2 regions of the Mesorhizobium sp. B1-1-5 genome follow, and region 2 is predicted to be linked to the other one. Evidence: riboswitches for the same ligand, from Rfam matches in the RefSeq annotation. Region 2 holds a riboswitch; the other holds the start of a gene.
What was found. Region 2 has a riboswitch for S-adenosylmethionine ahead of FJ980_RS09030 (homoserine O-acetyltransferase). Riboswitches for the same ligand answer to the same signal wherever they lie in the genome.
Positions count from the first base shown of each region.

Region 1 (7,304 bases), on a different contig from region 2:
TCTTCTTGGGCAACGAGCACGCCACCTACGGCGTCATCGACTGGGACGCCAACGAGACGCGTACCGGCGCCCTGCTGAAGAAGGTCGGGCTCAAGGAAGACCCCAAGACGCTCATCACCAATATCGGCGTCGGCAAGCAGCAGCTGGTCGAGATCGCCAAGGCGCTGAGCAAGGAAGTAAAGCTCCTGATCCTCGACGAGCCGACGGCCTCGCTCAGCGAGAAGGACAGCCAGGCGCTGCTCGACCTTCTGCTCGAGTTCAAGCGCCAGGGCATGACCTCGATCCTGATCTCGCACAAGCTCAACGAGGTGAACCGCGTCGCCGACAAGGTGACGGTGATCCGCGACGGACGCACCATCGAGACCTTGCCGAGGAAGGACATCTCGGAAGACCGCATCATCACCTCGATGGTCGGCCGCTCGCTCGACGACCGCTACCCGCCGCGCGAGCCGAAGATCGGCGACGTCATCTTCGAGGTGAAGGACTGGTCGGTCTACCACCCGATCCATGCCGACCGGCAGGTGATCAAGAACATCAACCTCAATGTGCGCAGGGGCGAAGTTGTCGGCATCGCCGGGCTGATGGGCGCCGGCCGGACCGAATTCGCGATGAGCCTTTTCGGGCGCTCCTACGGCCGGCACATCACCGGAGAGGTGTCGCTGCGTGGCAAGCCTATCGACCTCTCATCAGTGAGCAAGGCGGTGGCAAGCGGCATCGCCTATGTCACCGAGGACCGCAAGACCTACGGCCTCAATCTGATCGACCACATCAAGCACAACGTGACCTTGGCCAACCTGTCCGGCGTTTCCAGCCGCGGCGTCATCGACGACATGCGCGAGATGAGCGTCGCCAACGACTACCGCAAGAAGACCAACATCCGCGCCTCCAGCGTCTACCAGCTGACCGGCAACCTCTCGGGCGGCAACCAGCAGAAGGTCGTGCTGTCGAAATGGCTGTTCGCCGATCCGGAGGTTTTGATCCTCGACGAGCCGACCCGCGGCATTGACGTCGGCGCGAAGTACGAAATCTATACGATCATCGCGCGCCTTGCCGCCGAGGGCAAAGCGATCATCGTCATCTCGTCGGAAATGCCCGAGCTGCTCGGTATCTCCGACCGTATCTATGTGATGAACGAAGGGCGTATAGTCGGCGAAATGGCTGCAAGCGACGCAAGCCAGGAAAAAATCATGCGCGCCATCGTTCGCGGAGAAGGAAAAGCATCATGAGCACAGAAAGCGCTCCCGCGCCGCAAAGCGGCCTCGCCGAGGACGTCAAGCAGCAGGGCCCGCGCGTCGCCGTCTCGGCGCTGACGACGAACCTGCGCGAATACGGCCTGATCATCGCGCTGATCGTCATCATGCTGTTCTTCCAGTACACGACGTCGGGAACGCTGTTCAAACCGGTGAATCTCAGCAACCTGGTGCAGCAGAACTCGTTCATCATCGTGATGGCGCTCGGCATGCTCCTGGTGATCGTCTCCGGCTATATCGACCTCAGCGTCGGCTCGGTCGCCGGCTTCATCGGCGCGCTGGCGGCGATGATGATGGTGATCTGGCCGCTCGGGATATTCTCGAATCCGCTGGTGGTCTCGATCGTCTGCCTGTTCGTCGGCGCCCTGATCGGCGCGGCGCAAGGCTACTGGATCGCCTATCACAAGATACCGAGCTTCATCGTGACATTGGCGGGCATGCTGATCTTCCGCGGCATCTGCCAGGCGCTGCTCGGGGGCGGCTCCTCGGTCGGCCCGTTGCCCGACAGCTTCAAGGCGCTGAGCTCCGGCTTCATCCCGGATGTGATCGGCCCGCTGACGCTGGTCCCGCCGACGGTCAATGCCGCCGGCAAGACGATCGTCGGCAGCGGACTGACGCTGCATATGACGACGGTCGTGCTCGGCCTCGTCGCGGTGCTCGCCTACGCCTATTTCGGCTTCAGGACGCGGCGCAAGCGCGAGCGGCATGGCTATGAGGCGGAGCCCTTCCCGCTGTTCGTCGTCAAGACGCTGGTTGGCGGCGCGCTGGCGCTGTTCCTGGTCTTCCAGTTCGCCAGCTACAGGGGCCTGCCGGTCGTGCTGCTGGTGATGGGCGTGCTGATCTCACTGTTCGTCTTCGTCACCAAGCGCATGACCATCGGCCGCCGCATCTACGCCATGGGCGGCAACGCCAAGGCCGCACAGCTTTCGGGCATCAACACCGAAAGGCTGACCCTGATGGTCTTCATCAATATGGGCGTGCTGTCGGCACTGGGCGGCCTGATCATCGCGGCGCGCCTCGGCCAGGCCGTGCCGGCGGCGGGTCTCGGCAGCGAGCTCGACGTCATTGCGGCCGTCTTCATCGGCGGCGCCTCGGCAATGGGCGGCGTCGGACAGGTGATCGGCGCCGTCGTCGGCGGCTTCATCATGGGCGTGATGAACAACGGCATGTCGATCATGGGCGTCAATGTCGACTGGCAGCAGGTGGTGAAAGGCCTGGTGCTGCTCGGCGCCGTCATCTTCGACGTCTACAACAAGAACAAGGCCTGAAGACCTGAAGCGGACTTAAGAAGGCATACGGGTTTCAGATCGCGAAGCTGCCGGCAACCCGTCGGCGCCAAGAAGTCCAGGCAAGGACCGGGCTCGCGAGCGCAATCCGGACGAAGAATTTCAACCGTGGCGCGGATTTCTCCGCGCCGCGCCGGTCAAGGTTTGCCCGCGGGCAGCCAGGCAAGATGAGAGAGGGTTCAAACATGCTGATCTCCCAGATTCTCGACGACGCCGAGACGATCCGCGTCGTCGCCCGCAATGGCGGCGGCAAGACCAGGGTCATCAACGGCGCGCGCAGCGTCTATTCGCTGGCGATGGAGGCCGCGCGGACGGGCACGGGCCTCGAAGCATTGATCGAGCGCAAGGGCTATGGCGAGACGGTCGATCTCGACGCCGCCTACAAGAGGGGCAGGCTGGTCTCGCCGATCAACCATCCGGATCCCGCGCATCTGCATCTCACCGGCACGGGGCTGACGCATCTCGGTTCCGCGGCGACGCGCGATTCCATGCACAAGAAGCTCAGTGACGGCGAAGAACAGCTCACCGATTCTATGAAGATGTTCCGCATGGGGCTCGAAGGCGGCAAGCCCGCCAAGGGACAGGTCGGCGTGCAGCCGGAATGGTTCTACAAGGGCAACGGCACGATGGCGGTGGCCCCCGGCGCTCCCCTGATGTCGCCTGCCTTCGCGCAGGACGGCGGCGAGGAGCCGGAGATCGCGGGCATCTATGTCATCGGCGATGACGGCGCGCCGTTCCGCGTCGGCTTCACGCTGTCGAACGAGTTTTCCGATCACGTGACCGAGCGGGTGAACTATCTGTTCCTCGCCCATTCCAAGCTGCGCAACGCCTCGTTTGGCCCCGAAATCCTGATCGGCGACCTGCCGGCCGACATCCGCGGCGCATCGCGCATCTGGCGCGACGGCAAGCTGCTCTGGGAAAAGCCGTTCCTGTCGGGCGAAGCGAACATGTCGCACACCATCGCCAATCTCGAGCACCACCATTTCAAATATTCGGCCTTCCGCCAGCCGGGCGATGTGCATGTGCATATGTTCGGCACCGCGACATTGTCCTTCGCCGATGGTATCAGGACCGAGGCTGGCGATACTTTCGAAATCGAGGCGCAGGATTTCGGCCTGCCGCTGCGCAATCCGCTGGAGATCGAAAAGCCGGTCAAGGTGGCGGTGAAGGCGCTGTGAGGTAGGGTGATCTCCCCACGAGGGGGAGATCAGCAGCTTCAGCGCGCTGCGCGAAAATGCTTGGAGAGCTTCAGGCCCTGCGCCTGATAGTTCGAGCCGAGTTCGGTGCCGTAAAGCGCCTGCGGGCGCTTCAGCATATGCTCGTAGACGAGACGGCCGACGATCTGGCCGTGGTCGAGGATAAAAGGCACCTCGTGGCTGCGCACTTCGAGCACGGCGCGGCTGCCGCTGCCGCCGGCGGCGGAGTGGCCGAAGCCCGGATCGAAGAAGCCGGCATAATGGACGCGGAACTCGCCGACCAGCGGATCGAAGGGTGTCATCTCGGCGGCATAGAGCGGCGGCACATGCACAGCTTCTCGGCTGACCAGGATATAGAATTCGTCCGGATCGAGCACCAGTTCGCCGGCGCCGCTCTTGTAGATCGGCTCCCAGAAATCGACGACATCCTGCGCGGCACGCTTGTCGACGTCGACCAGGCCGGTGTGGTGCTTGCCGCGGTAGCCGACGAGGCCGTCCTTGTCGCCGTCAAGATCGATGGAGAGCGCGATGCCGCCGCCTGAAATATTGGGCGGCTCGGTGGCGACCAGCATCTCGGCGCGGTGAAGGTCGCGCAGCTCGCTTTCCGAGAGCACCGCGTTGCCGGTGCGGAAGCGGATCTGCGACAGCCGCGAGCCGGCGCGCACGACGATCGGGAAGGTGCGCGGGCTGACTTCGAGATAGAGCGGCCCGCGATAGCCGGCGGCGATCTTGTCGAACTCGTGGCCACGATCGGTCATGACGCGTGTGAAGATGTCGAGGCGGCCGGTCGAGCTCTTCGGATTGGCCGAGGCGGATACGTTCGCCGGCAGCGCCAGGCTCTCGAGCAGCGGCACGATATAGACGCAGCCGGTTTCCAGCACCGCGCCCTCGGCAAGGCTGATCTCGTGCAGCTTCAGCCGCTCGAGCTTGTCGACGACCCGATGATCCGGACCCGGCAGGAACGAGGCACGCACGCGAAACGCTTTGTCGCCGAGCCTGAGATCGAGGCTGGCCGGCTGGATCTGGTCGGCGTCCAGCGCGCGCGGCGACTTCAGCGCCTTCGCCTCGAACAGCGCTGCGATGTCCTGATCCGGAAGAATGCCTGTTTGCCGCAAAGGCTGGCTCCGTTCACAAGGCCGGGCTAGGATCTAAGCAGGCTCTTGCCGCCCGGCTGGTACAAACCTCTTAATGAAGCCGGCAATTGACGCAAGCGCGGCGCGGGTCTAAAGGGTCGTTATCCCGTGGTGATTTGGCCGGTCGGCTTGCAGCCACGTTAAACAAGTCGCTAAAGGACCGTCGAGCCGCAAGGCTATATGGACCGGTTGCGACTTCGCGGCCGGTTTTTTTGTGTCTGAAAGCAGGGCTATGAGCACCAAGAAGCGCAACTGGAAACCTCAGACGGCACTCGTGCATGGCGGAACGTTGCGTTCCGGCTTCGGCGAGACATCGGAGGCGATGTATCTCACCCAAGGCTATGTCTACGAGACCGCGCAAGCGGCGGAAGCCCGCTTCAAGGGTGAGGAGCCGGGCTTCATCTATTCGCGCTACGCCAACCCGACCGTCGACATGTTCGAAAAGCGCATGTGCGCGCTGGAAGGCGCCGAGGATGCCCGCGCCACCGCTTCCGGCATGGCCGCGGTAACCGCCGCGCTGCTCTGCAGCGCCAAGGCCGGAGATCATATCGTCGCGGCGCGCGCCCTGTTCGGCTCCTGTCGCTGGGTGGTCGAGACGCTGGCGCCGCGCTACAGCATCGAGGCGACGCTGGTCGACGGCACCGACATCGCCAATTGGGAAAAGGCGATAAGGCCGAACACCAAGCTATTCTTCCTGGAAAGCCCGACCAACCCGACGCTGGAGGTGGTCGATATCGCCGCGGTCGCCAAGCTCGCCAATTCGATCGGCGCCAGGCTGATCGTCGACAATGTCTTCGCCACGCCGCTGCAGCAGAAGCCCTTGCTGCTCGGCGCCCATATCGTCGTCTATTCGGCGACCAAGCACATAGACGGCCAGGGCCGCTGCCTCGGCGGCGTCATCCTGTCGGACAAGAAGTGGATCGACGAGAACCTGCACGACTATTTCCGCCACACCGGTCCCAGCCTGTCGCCCTTCAACGCCTGGACGCTGCTCAAAGGCCTGGAGACGCTGCCGCTGCGCGTGCGCCAGCAGACCGAGAGCGCCGGCAAGATCGCCGACTTCCTTGCCGGCCGACCGGAGATCGCCCGTGTCATCTATCCGGGTCGCGCCGATCATCCGCAAGCGGATATCGTCAAGAAGCAGATGTCGGGAGGCTCGACGCTGATCTGCCTCGACGTCAAGGGCGGCAAGCAGGCGGCCTTTGCCTTCCAGAACGCGCTCGACATCGTGCTGATCTCGAACAATCTCGGTGACGCCAAGAGCCTGATCACCCATCCGGCGACGACGACACACAAGAACCTGAGCGACGAGGCCCGCGCCGAGCTCGGCATCGGTCCAGGCACGCTGAGGCTCTCCGTCGGCCTGGAGGACACCGATGATCTGCTGGAAGACGTCGAACAGGCGCTGAAGGCAGCAAAATAGAAGGCTGAGAACGCCGCGGCCGGAACCTTCAGAGCCGCAATTCCGGACGGAAAACCGTTTCACACTTTTCCTGGAATTGCTCTAGGCGAGCTCCTCCAGCTCGGTCATCGCCTTGGTGCGGATGGTCATGGCGTTGCCGCGCCATTCGACGGCGCCGCCGAACCAGGCGCGCGCCCAGATGGCCGGCAGCAGGGCATCGCGCACGATCATCGCGGTGACGCTGCGCGGCGACAGGTACCAGCCCTTCGCAAAGGCTAGCAGCCATTCCGGCAGGTAGGCGATCGCCAGCACGCCCAAGGCCGTCGTGGGCAGGCTGACGCCGGCGCTTGCCGCCGCAATCAGCGCCAGCAGCAGCGGCACCGCAGCACCAGTCAGGATCTCCGGTGCGAAGAACAGCGGAAAGGTCACCCGGCGCAGCCGCGCCCAGCGCGCTTGGCGCGACCAGATCTCGGCGAAGCTGCGCAGTCCAAGCGGCTGCTCGAATGGCGAGGCGACGAGGTTGACGTTGAGCCCCAGGCCGTTGACCAGCTTGGTGGCCGCTGCGTCCTCGGCGATCTCGGCGGCCAAGGCCTGGATGCCGCCATTGGCGTCGAGCATCGGCTTGTTCCACAGCATGCTCTTGCCCTGGGCGAAGCCAAGGCCAAGCGCCTCCCCGGCATATTGCCAGCGCGCCTGCAGCGTGTTGAGGAAGGCACATTCGACCTCGGCCCAAAACCCGTCCGGCCGCGAGCCGATCGGCGTCGAACAGACGAGGCCGGTATCCGGCCGCCATGCCGCCATCAGGTGCTGGACATAGTCTCTCGGCATCAGCACGTTGGAATCGGCGAGGATCACCCAATCGTGTCCCGCCGCCTGCCAGCCCTTGACGCAGTTGTTGAGCTTGGGATTGGCGCTGACGCGATCGTCGCCGATCAGCAGCCGCGCAGGAATTTTGGGGTGGCGCGCGATCGCCGCGTCGATCAGCTTGACCACCGGGTCTTCGGCATGCGCGACGCAGAAGATCAGCTCGTAGCGCG
Region 1 is NZ_VFWS01000010.1:60,371-67,674, reverse strand. Features, by position in the region: gene mmsA (multiple monosaccharide ABC transporter ATP-binding protein) at 1-1,226, shown strand, start outside; gene mmsB (multiple monosaccharide ABC transporter permease) at 1,223-2,518, shown strand; gene araD1 (AraD1 family protein) at 2,722-3,714, shown strand; gene FJ980_RS06265 (2'-deoxycytidine 5'-triphosphate deaminase) at 3,753-4,847, opposite strand; SAM riboswitch at 4,964-5,041, shown strand; gene FJ980_RS06260 (O-succinylhomoserine sulfhydrylase) at 5,098-6,288, shown strand; gene FJ980_RS06255 (ceramide glucosyltransferase) at 6,370-7,304, opposite strand, start outside.
Region 1: linked by a shared signal. The riboswitch ahead of FJ980_RS06260 (O-succinylhomoserine sulfhydrylase) and the one ahead of FJ980_RS09030 (homoserine O-acetyltransferase) in region 2 are both predicted to bind S-adenosylmethionine.

Region 2 (7,304 bases):
ACGGACGCGTGCTGCCGGCGCTTGACGGCAGTGGCGACGTGACGCTGAAGAACGGCGTGGCGCTGATCGCAGCGCCCCCGAAGAGCCTGCGCGGCCAGTCGATCGAGATCGCTAAGCTCGACCTGTCGTCGGGTACGGCGCGCATCACCGTGTCCGGACCGGTCTCCGTCGACGCGGAAGGGCTGGTCGACGGCGACCTGACGATCAAGCTCAAGGACCCGAAAGCGGTGGCATCTATCCTTGCCGGCGCGATTCCCGAGCATAAAAGCGAAATCGAGCAGGGTTTTTCTGCCATTGCCATGCTTGGCAAGGAACCCTCCTTGCCGCTCAAGATCGTCAAGGGCAAGGCCTCGCTGGGCTTCATCCCGCTCGGCAAGATCAAGCCGCTTGAATAGAGCATGGTCCCGAACCGAAGGTCAGCGTAGCAAAAAGTGGGAACCGGTTTTCGGGTGAGACCATGCCGACTGAGAAGAGTAACGCAACGATGCCGCAGCCGGTCAGAGTGCTCAGCGTCGGCGCCTTCACCCTCGACACGATCCTTCGCGTCGAAACGCTGCCCGCGCATCAAGGCAAGTTCATCGCCAGCGACGGCGTCCAGATCGCTTCCGGCATGGCGACAAGCGCCGCCTGCGCCGCTCGGCGTCTCGGCGCGGAAGTCTCGCTATGGGCGAGCGCGGGCGACGATCCGGTCGGCGACCAGCTTATCGCCGACATTCAGGCCGAAGGTATCGACTGCAGCCTCATCCGTCGCGTCGCCGGCGCGCGATCGGCGCTGGCCGCGATCCTGGTGGACGCGCATGGCGAGCGCGTCATCGTCCCCTTCTACGATAAAAAGGCGCAAGCCGATCCCGAGGCCCTGCCGCTTGCCGACCTCTCCGGCTTTGACGCCGTGCTGGTGGATGTCCGCTGGCCGGGCGCCGCGGCGCTGGCTTTGGGCGCGGCCAGATCGACCGGCCGCCCGGCGATCCTCGACGCCGACACTGCGCCCGTCGAGGTGCTGGAGCGGCTCTTGCCCTTGGCCTCGCACATCGTCGCTTCCGAACCGGCTGCGCGCATCGTCTGCGGCCACGCGCTCGACCCCGAAAGCGCCTGCGCCGACCTCGCCTCGCGCACCGACGCCTTTGTCGCGGTGACCGGCGGCGCCGCCGGAACCTGGTGGCATGATCGGGCGACCGGGCGCATGCGCCATGTCGAGACGCCGAAGGTCAAGGCGATTGATACGCTCGCCGCCGGCGACGTCTTCCACGGCGCCTTCGCCGTCGGCCTCGCCGAGGCGATGCCCGTGGAAGAGGCCCTGCGCTTTGCCAGCGCCGCCGCGGCGCTCAAATGCCTGCGCTTCGGCGGCCGCCTCGGCGCGCCGGATCGGGCCGAGACGCTGGCGATGATGGCGGCGCACTGGCCGCCAGCCCAGGGCTAGAACGCAAGATTATCTCGGCCATTTCCGCGAAATCGGCACAAACGCCGGGGATTGGCTAAAGCCCCTCAACCTCGTCATTCCAGGGCGGAGCAGCCGCGAAGCGGCGTCGCGGAGACCCTGGAATCCATTCCGCGACCTGAGCCGTGGATGCAACGGAGCAGAATTCTGCACCGCAGCAGCGCTCGGAAGTCACGGAATGGATCCTCGGGTCTGCGCGCGTCGCTTCGCTCCTTGCTCCGCCTGTGGATGACGATCGCGACGGGTGTTTCGGCCAATCTTCAACGCATGCACCTGTCAAGGCTGGCCGAGCGGCAGGTCAAATCCACGCCGGCCAACCAGGGAAAAGCCTAGGGCTTGGCCGGGTGCTCGACCGCCTGGCGACCAAAATCCGGCACATCAATATCCTGGCCGGCCTCGATGATCGAGCGGCGGATGGCGCGGGTGCGGGTGAAGAGGTCGAACAGCTTCTCGCCGTCGCCCCAGCGGATCGCCCGCTGCAGCGAGGCCAGATCCTCCGAGAACCGCGCCAGCATCTCCAGGATCGCATCCTTGTTGTGCAGGCACACGTCGCGCCACATGGTCGGGTCGGAGGCGGCAAGACGGGTGAAGTCGCGGAAACCGGAAGCGGAATATTTGATGACTTCGCTCTTGGTCACCGCTTCCAGATCGTCCGCCGTGCCGACGATGTTGTAGGCGATGATATGCGGCAGATGCGACACGATCGCGAGCGTCATGTCGTGGTGCTGCGGGTCCATCGTGTCGATGTTGGAGCCGCAGCGCCGCCAGAATTCCGAAAGCGTATCGAGCGCGGCGGGATCGGTGCCCGGCAGCGGCGTGAAGATGCACCAGCGATTCTCGAAGAGATCGGCAAAGCCGGCATCGGGTCCGGACTTTTCCGTGCCGGCCAGCGGATGTCCGGGGATGAAATGCACGCCTTCCGGCACATGCGGCTGCATTTGCGCGATGACGGAGGCTTTGGTCGAGCCGACATCGGTGAGGATGGCGCCCTTTTTCAGCGCCGGCGCGATCTCGGCCGCGACCTCGCCGGACGAGCCGACCGGAACCGAGACGATGACGAGATCGGCGTCAAGCACCGCTTGGCTGGCGTCGGTGCTGTAGGAATCGCCAAGGCCAAGCTCCTCGGCGCGCCTCAGCGTCGATGCGCTGCGCGTCGCGATGGCGATATGGCGGGCCAGCCCTTCGCGGCGGATGACGCGGGCGAGCGACGACCCGATAAGGCCGATGCCGACCAGAGCTATTTTCTCGAACATCGGTGATGCCATGGCGTTCTAGCTTTTCAGGAAGGTCTTGAGCGCATCGATGACGCCGCGATTGGCTTCCTCGGTGCCGACGCTCATGCGCAGCGCGTTGGGGAAGCCATAGCCGGTGACGCTGCGCAGGATATAGCCGCGCGCGCTCAGATATTCGTCCGCGGCCGCTGCCGAATGCTTCTTGTCGTCGGGAAAATGGATCAGCACGAAATTGCCGACGCTGGGCGTGACGCGCAGGCCGAGCCCGGTCAGCTCGGCGCTGAGCCAGGCCAGCCATTTCTCGTTATGCGCCACGCTGCGCTCGATATGGGCGCGGTCGCGGATAGCGGCGATACCGGCCTCGATCGCTGTGGCGTTGACGTTGAAGGGGCCGCGAATGCGGTTGATCGCATTGACGATATGCGCCGGCCCATACATCCAGCCGATACGCGCGCCGCCAAGCCCGAGCTTGGAGAAGGTGCGGGTCATCACCACGTTTTCGGAACTGCCTGCCAGCTCGATGCCGGCCTCGTAGTCGTTGCGCCGCACATATTCGGCATAGGCCGCGTCGAGCACCAGGAGCACGTTCTTCGGCAAGGCCGTGTGCAGCCGGCGCACTTCCTGGAACGGCACATAGGTGCCGGTCGGATTGTTAGGGTTGGCGAGGAAAACGATCCGCGTCGCCGGCGTTACCGCGGCCAAAATCGCGTCGATGTCGGCGCGCTCCTCGGTTTCCTTCACCGCTACCGGCTTGGCGCCAGCCGCCTGGATATAGATTTTGTAGACCATGAAGGCGTGCTCGGTGAACACGGCCTCGTCGCCTGGCGCGAGATAGCTCTGCGCCAGCAGCCCCAGGATCTCGTCGGAGCCGTTGGAGCAGATGATGTTGGCCGGGTTCAGCCCGTGCACCTCGGCGATCGCCTCGCGCAGCCGGCGGGCAGAGCCGTCCGGATAGACATCGAGCTTCGCCGCCACCTCGCGCGCCGCCTCGATCGCCTTCGGCGAGGGCCCGAGGGGGTTTTCGTTCGCCGACAGCTTGTAGACTTTCGTCACGCCGGCCGGCGCGGTGCTTTTTCCCGGCACATAGGCCTCGATGTCCATGATGCCCGCGCGGGGCGTCGGACGGGGCTGATCCTGCTTCATGTCACAAATCCGTCGAGAAGGCCTTCAAGGCCGCAGCGGAAATACAGGCCACGGGCTGGAATGTCGAGTGGCGGCGCCTGGCACCCGCATCCGGTCGCGAGGGGGCCACCCGTTGACGAAGCGCGGCGCTGGTCCTAGAAGGATTGCCAGACTCCCGTGGTGATTTGGCCGGTCGGCTTGCAGCCACGTTAAACAACTCGCTAAAGGGCCGTTTGCAACCTGTAACCGGCTTTGCGACGGCAATGCCGGTTTTTTGTTGTCCGCTGCCGGCCGGACACCGCGTCGGGACGAGACCGATGCGGGACAGGATGAGGACGGACATGGCCGCTCAGCGCGCTGCAAGAACCAACGACGAGGCCGACCATCCATCGAGCCCGGTGCTGCAGTTCGGCCCCGACAAGCCGCTGAAGCTCGACGCCGGCACCTTTCTTGCGCCTTTCCGGATCGCCTACCAGACCTACGGCACGCTCAACGACGCGCGTTCAAACGCCATCCTCGTCTGCCACGCGCTGACCGGCGACCAGCATGTCGCCAACACCAATCCGGTGACCGGCAAGCCGGGCTGGTGGGAGGTGCTGATCGGTCCCGGCAAGATCATCGACACCAACCGTTTCTTCGTCATCTGCTCCAACGTCGTCGGCGGCTGCCTCGGCTCGACTGGTCCGGCCTCCACCAATCCGACGACCGGCAAGCCCTACGGGCTCGACCTGCCGATCATCACCATCCGCGACATGGTGCGCGCGCAGACGATGCTGGTCGATCATTTCGGCATCGAGAAGCTGTTTTGCGTGCTTGGCGGCTCGATGGGCGGCATGCAGGTTCTTGAATGGGCGGCGAGCCATTCGGAGCGCGTGTTCTGCGTCCTGCCCATCGCCACCGGCGCTCGCCATTCCTCACAGAACATCGCCTTTCATGAAGTCGGTCGACAGGCCGTCATGGCCGATCCGGAGTGGCATGGCGGCAAATATCTCGATTTCGGCAAGCGGCCGGAAAAAGGGCTCGCCGTCGCGCGCATGGCCGCTCACATCACCTACCTTTCGGAAGCCGCGCTCCACCGCAAGTTCGGCCGCAATTTGCAAGACCGCGAGGCACTGACCTTCGGCTTCGACGCCGATTTTCAAATTGAAAGCTATCTGCGCCATCAAGGCATGACTTTCGTCGACCGCTTCGACGCCAATTCCTACCTCTATCTGACCCGCGCGATGGACTATTTCGACCTTGCCGCCGATCACGGTGGGCGCCTCGCCGACGCCTTCGCCGGCACCAAGACGCGTTTTTGCCTGGTCTCCTTCACCAGCGACTGGCTGTTCCCGACCGAGGAGAGCCGATCGATCGTGCATGCCTTGAACGCGGCGGGCGCTTCCGTCTCCTTCGTCGAGATCGAGACCGATCGCGGCCACGATGCCTTCCTGCTCGACGAGCCGGAACTGTTCGCGGCCATCAACGGCTTCATCGCCTCCGCCGCCCGCGCCAGGGGGCTCAGCCTATGACCCCGACAAGTCGCGGACCTTTCGGACCGGGATCATGCGCCATGCAGGAGGCGAAGCCATGAGCGTCAATCGCGCCCAGCGTGTCGACCTCGAGGTCGTCACCGATCTCATCCCGGCCAATTCGCGCGTGCTCGATGTCGGCTCGGGCGACGGACTGCTTCTGGAACTCCTGCAGGAGACCAAGCAGGTCGACGGCCGCGGGCTGGAACTGTCGCAGCGCGGCGTCAACGAATGCGTGGCGCGCGGCCTTTCCGTCGTCCAGGGCGATGCCGACAAGGACCTCGAATTCTATCCCGACAAGGGCTTCGACTTCGTCGTGCTCTCACAGACCCTCCAGGCGACCCGCAACCCGAAGCTGGTGCTCGACGAGTTGCTTCGGATCGGCAACCGCGCCATTGTCTCCTTCCCCAATTTCGGCCACTGGCGCGTGCGCTTCTCGCTGCTGGTCAAGGGCAGGATGCCGGTCACCAAGGACCTGCCCTACTCCTGGTATGACACGCCCAACATCCATTTCTGCACCATCCGCGATTTCGTCAACCTGTGCGAGGAGCTTGGCGCGACCGTCGAGAAGGCGACCGCACTCGACGCCAACGGCCAGAAGATCGGCCTGTCGATGCCCTGGTGGTTCTGGAATTTTTTTGGTCAGCAGGCGGTGTTTTTGTTGAGGCGATGACGGAAATGCGTTTCTTTCGTCGGTCGCCGGCAGTGGTGGAAATCCCTCCGAACATTCGTTCTGAAATACGGGCGGGAATTCTCGTTTGCACATCGCCGCGCAGCGGTAGCAATCATCTTGCAGGTTTGATGGCTTCCGCCGGGCTGGGCCATCCGCTGGAATGGTTCGGCGGGCGACGTCTGCTAGAGCTGCCGGATTATCCGCGAGATCCCCGCGCCCAGCTTCTGCGTGCGCTGACACAGGGGCGGTCCTCTACCGGCGTCTACGCAATCAAGCTCTTTGCGAGCCAGTTCGCACAACTTGCCAAGAAGGTGAAGCTGCCAGCCAGCCTTCCGAATTTGAGTTATGTGCGGTTAACACGTGACGATCTGCTCGGCCAGGCGATCTCATGGGCACGTGCGCGTCAAACCCGCGAATTCCGATCCACCGAGATCAGTCATCTGCCGCCACGCTATAACGGCCGGGCAATCGTGGAGTCTCTGGATAAAATTCTGATGGAGAACCTCGCATGGGATGCTTGGTTCGCGAAGAACGGCCTGCTCTGCCTTTCCCTGACCTACGAGCAGATTCAGCGCGATCCGGCAGACAGCCTGACGAAACTCGCGCAGCTGGTGGATGTGGAACCCAACTGGGAAACCGACCTGCGATCGGGTCTCGAAATCCAGCGCGATGCAATCAATAAAGAATGGCGAAAGCGTTTCCTGTCCGAATATGCCGACCCGTCCAGCTTCCGATACCGAATGATAAGATAGCTTAACTGACAAATTCGCAGCGCATAATTGCATCCCGATCGTTTGACAGCATGCCGTCACGGCTATAGCCACTGGTTTGATTAACCGGTGTGCCGCGATGGCTGGACATCCCACCTATTCTATCGTCTTGGAGATGGAGAATGCCAAATCCATCGACTGGGACGAGATTGGCCTTGGCCTGAAGGCCTTGGCGCGCGAGATCGCCCAGGCTTCCGCTACCGGATTTTCGAAGCCGAAGGTCATAATCTCGCATGGCGGCGTCGAAACTGACGCAGTCTCACTGCGAAGCAGCATTGGAGCTGAAGCGCCACAACTGGAGCAGGTTGCCGATCTGGCCTTCGCGTCGTGCCCTGGCGGCAGATATTACGACCTCAAGAACAACGGCATTCCCTCGTGCGAAGGGAGCGTCCTTGTTTTTCTCGATTCCGATACAGTTCCGGAAAGGAACTGGCTCTCAACTCTACTGAAACCCTTCGTCGACCAGCCTGAAACCATCTGTGTGAATGGACACACCTATCTTTCATACGACGACTTCTTCTCGCGAACTTTCGCGTTGATCTGGTTTTTCCCGATGGCTGA
Region 2 is NZ_VFWS01000017.1:29,904-37,207, reverse strand. Features, by position in the region: gene FJ980_RS09050 (DUF2125 domain-containing protein) at 1-395, shown strand, start outside; gene FJ980_RS09045 (sugar kinase) at 485-1,417, shown strand; gene FJ980_RS09040 (prephenate/arogenate dehydrogenase family protein) at 1,765-2,700, opposite strand; gene hisC (histidinol-phosphate transaminase) at 2,707-3,810, opposite strand; SAM riboswitch at 3,957-4,034, shown strand; gene FJ980_RS09030 (homoserine O-acetyltransferase) at 4,131-5,300, shown strand; gene metW (methionine biosynthesis protein MetW) at 5,359-5,973, shown strand; gene FJ980_RS09020 (Stf0 family sulfotransferase) at 5,922-6,725, shown strand; gene FJ980_RS09015 (glycosyltransferase family A protein) at 6,823-7,304, shown strand, end outside.